One region of the Frischella sp. Ac48 genome, then DNA from elsewhere that is predicted to be linked to it. Evidence: riboswitches for the same ligand, from Rfam matches in the RefSeq annotation. Region 1 holds a riboswitch; the other holds the start of a gene.
The links. Region 1 has a riboswitch for thiamine pyrophosphate ahead of thiB (thiamine ABC transporter substrate binding subunit). Riboswitches for the same ligand answer to the same signal wherever they lie in the genome.
Positions count from the first base shown of each region.

Region 1 (2,214 bases):
CGACAAATTGATGTTGAACGTTAGGCGTTAACAAGAATGCTAAAAATTGCTGCGCTAAAGCTTGTTGTTTGGTATAACGTGTCATCGCTGCTACTTCGATTTGTTGGTAATGACCGTCTTGGAAGATTGCAGCTTTATATTGATAATCGTTATCATTAATAATGTGTACTGTTGGCGACGTACTATAACTTAATACAAAATCAGCTTCCCCTTTTAAAAACAAACCATATGCCTCACTCCATCCTTTAGTAACGGTTAACGTATTCTTCGCTAGATCTTGCCAGGCTTGGTCAATCTTGGCACCATAGACTTTATTCATCCATAATAAAAAACCTAATCCAGGTGAGCTAGTTCGTGGATCTTGATAAACAATTTTCCAATTATGTTGGTTATGAATCAAATCATCTAAGCTCGTCGGCGGATTGGTGATGTTATTTTGATTGTATATAAATGCAAAATAACCATAATCATAAGGAATAAAATCATCATCCCACCAATTAACAGCTAAATCAGCCGGTTTCGTTAATTGATGCGGTTGCACTAATCGCGCTTTTTTTGCCGCACTGATTAAATTCGTATCCAACCCCAAAATAATATCGGCTTTGGTGTTTGAGCCTTCTAATCGTAATCGATTAAGGATCGTTACTGCATCACCTACACCAACAATCTTGACGGTACAGTCACATTGCTCCTCAAAGCCTTGTTTTATTTCATCTCCTGCTCCCCATTTAGATTGGAATGAACTATAACTATAGATAGTTAAAACTGGTTTATCCTTTGCCATCGCTAAAGGAGTTATGGCTAACATAAAGCCAATAATCAATAAATGACGAAACATTTTGCCTCCAATGTCAAAAAGTAAGAAAAAAGACAAAAGGTTTGAGTTGACACAAGATGATGCATAAGACATCTTTGATAGGCTCAATCCCTCCGCCGGTATTAGCCGGTTCAGGTTCGACGGGTCATGCTTTCCATAGTCCATGAAGCGCAACTCTCAGCTTGGCTTTCGCCTTTTGCTCCCCGTTGAGAACAATAATTATCTTAACTGAATTATTAATAAAGTAAATGCATATCACATTGTTAACATGACAATTGTCTCCTTTACAGGTATTATATTGCCCAATTTATTGCGCAATAATTAGGTACATTTCTGTGAATATTCAAAATTTATTATCTGACAAAATTAAACAAGCCATGATTGCAGCGGGTGCTCCACATGACTGTGACGCCTTAATTAAGCAATCAACAAAAGTCCAATTTGGTGACTATCAAGCAAATGGTATTATGGCTGTAGCCAAAAAAATGGCTATTAATCCACGCCAATTAGCCGAAAAAGTGGTTGCTGAATTAGAACTTACCGATGTTGCAGAAAAGATCGAAATTGCCGGTCCTGGATTTATTAATATTTTTCTCAAAACTGACTTTATTGCTCAGCTAAATGAAGCGGCATTGAATGATAACAAATTAAATCTGACTTTAGCCAGTCACCCCCAAAATGTAGTCGTCGATTATTCAGCACCAAATGTTGCCAAAGAAATGCATGTTGGCCATTTACGATCGACGATTATTGGCGATGCAACTGTCCGAGTACTGGAATTTTTGGGTCATCATGTTATTCGTGCAAACCATGTTGGTGACTGGGGAACACAATTTGGAATGCTGATAGCTTATCTGGAAAAGATGCAAAACGAAAATGCTAATGATATGGCATTAGCTGATTTAGAATCATTTTATCGTGCTGCAAAAAAACATTACGATGAAGATGAGATATTTGCTGAAAAAGCGCGAAATTATGTTGTCAAATTACAAGGTGGTGATGAATATTGCCGTAATATGTGGCGTAAGCTAGTTGATATAACTATGACACAAAATGTCGCTACCTATCAACGTTTAAATGTCACTTTATCACTTGAAGATACCATGGGTGAAAGTATTTATAATGCCCTATTACCAGACATTGTTGCTGATCTTAAATCTAAAGGCTTAGCCGTGGTTAGTGAAGGTGCTTTAGTCGTGTTTTTAGATGAATTTAAAAACAAAGAAGGTGATCCGATGGGTATCATCATTCAAAAACGTGATGGCGGTTTTTTATATGCCACCACGGATATTGCGGCCCTAAAGTATCGTTATGAACGATTACATGCCGATCGGATATTGTATTATACTGATTCACGCCAACATCAACACTTGCAACAAGTATGGTTGATTGCCCAA
Region 1 covers NZ_JAETXP010000009.1:723,171-725,384, reverse strand. Annotated here, with positions in the region: gene thiB (thiamine ABC transporter substrate binding subunit) at 1-838, opposite strand, end outside; TPP riboswitch at 909-1,033, opposite strand; gene argS (arginine--tRNA ligase) at 1,153-2,214, shown strand, end outside.

Region 2 (2,214 bases), on a different contig from region 1:
ATTGATTTGTTGTAAATTTGATATTGATAATCCCAATAATTTATCGGCACCAATTAATTTGCGTACAACATCAACTGGAAGATCTTTCTGACCAACATGCACACCATCAGCTTCAACAGCTAAGGCAATATCAACTTGATCATTAATGAGTAATGGCACCGTGGTATCCTTTAATACCTGTTTTAATGCTAATGCAGCGAGATACCAATCACGACGGGTAAATTCATGTTCAGCTCTTAGTTGGACGGCGGTAACACCATTTGCGACAGCAATTCGAGTAGTATTAACCATACCGTCAATTCCACCACATAAATCAGGATCTAAAACGAGGTAAAGGGATAAATCGAGCTTTTTTTGACGCATATTATCTCTGCTACTCATGATATTGTTTCCATCAGCGAAAGCTGATCCCATAATGATATGGCAAATGTGCCAAGTCCTTGTTGATGAATGGCCGTGTCAGCAGCTCTTTTCATCATAAAGCAAGCTGAAGCGGTAGCGGTTAACCGATCATCCGGTGTAGCAGCAACAAATGCGGCAACCATAGCCGATAATGAACATCCGGTACCGGTAACACGTGTAAGGGCGATATCGCCACCTGAAATGGCATAAACTTGTTGACCATTCGTCACATAATCCACTTTACCGGTCACTGCTACAATGGTTTGCACCTGACTGGCCAATTCTTTTGCCGCTTCTAACGCTATTTCGGTAGAATCTTGACTATCAACGCCTTTAGCTTGGGACTTTTGCCCAACCAGCGTCAATATCTCCGCCGCATTTCCACGAATCACGGTTGGATAACAAGATAATAACGCCTTTGCAATATTGGTTCGAAATGTGAGTACTTCTCCTACCGCAACAGGATCGAGTACCCATGGTGTTTTAGTCATCATTGCTGTATGTGCAGCAAGTTGCATACTCCTTGCCGATGATTGTTCGATGGTACCAATATTAATTAATAAACTATTGGCAATTTTTACAAATGATTCCACTTCTTCTTCCGCTACCACCATTGCCGGTGAAGCACCAATTGCCAATAGAATATTAGCAGTAAAATTTTGTACTACATCATTCGTAATACAGTGGACTAATGGATTTTGCAGACGGACTTGTTTTATAAAAGGAATAGCTTGATCGGCTTGAAATGAAATAATAGTGGTCATCCTCTCTCCTCATTAATATCGTAGAGAAGGTGACTATCGCAGGATAGCATTCCGACTTCCCTACGCTGGCATGATCCCAGATCAGGTTCAACGGGTAAGCTCTCAGCCATAAAACAATTCATCATTGTTATGACACCCCGAGTCAAATAAATAAGTAGTTATTATGCATGCTATTTTATAAACAATCAAATATCAAAATGATAATAAAATGAGCAAAAAATTTTTATTATTTTAATTTATTGTTACGGTTTTATTTAACAAATGTATGACGTCAATTAAACGTTTATTTACTTTTGAATGATTGTTGGTACACTAATTAAAATTTTAGATTAAGTACGATCAATTATATGAATTCACCATTACGCACAAAATTATTAGAATACGGACGTGAAGTAATAGAGTTAGAACTTAGTGAAGCGAAAAAATTACCTGCTCGTCTTGATCATAACTTTATTCAAGCCTGTGAATTAATGTTAACGACAAAAGGAAAAGTGATAGTTTCAGGTATTGGCAAATCGGGACATATTGGCAAAAAAATTGCTGCATCCTTAGCCAGTACTGGTACACCTTCATTCTTTATGCATTTAACGGAAGCATTACATGGTGATTTAGGTATGGTTAGCGAAACAGATATTATCATACTGATTTCATATTCTGGTCAGGCAAATGAATTTAATTACATATTGCCAATACTGAAAGATAAAGGTATACCAATTATTGCAATCACTGGCAAAAAAACATCGCCATTAGCCAGAGCAGCAAAAGCCGTCTTAGATGTCAGTATTGAAAGAGAAGCCTGTCCTATGGGATTAGCCCCAACGTCTAGTTCAACTAATACGCTACTAATGGGCGATGCATTGGCTATAACAGTAATGAGAGCGAAAAACTTTAATGAAGAAGATTTCGCCCGTTCTCATCCTGCTGGAAGTTTAGGGGCAAAATTACTTAATCGTGTAAAAGATATTATGCGTACTGGTGAACGTATTCCTAAAATACCTGAAAATGCTACTGTATTTGATGCAATGTTAGAATTAAGTCGTACAGGATT
Region 2 covers NZ_JAETXP010000016.1:55,719-57,932, forward strand. Annotated here, with positions in the region: gene thiE (thiamine phosphate synthase) at 1-381, opposite strand, end outside; gene thiM (hydroxyethylthiazole kinase) at 378-1,166, opposite strand; TPP riboswitch at 1,207-1,316, opposite strand; gene gutQ (arabinose-5-phosphate isomerase GutQ) at 1,514-2,214, shown strand, end outside.
Region 2: another riboswitch for thiamine pyrophosphate. It lies ahead of thiM (hydroxyethylthiazole kinase); the one in region 1 lies ahead of thiB (thiamine ABC transporter substrate binding subunit).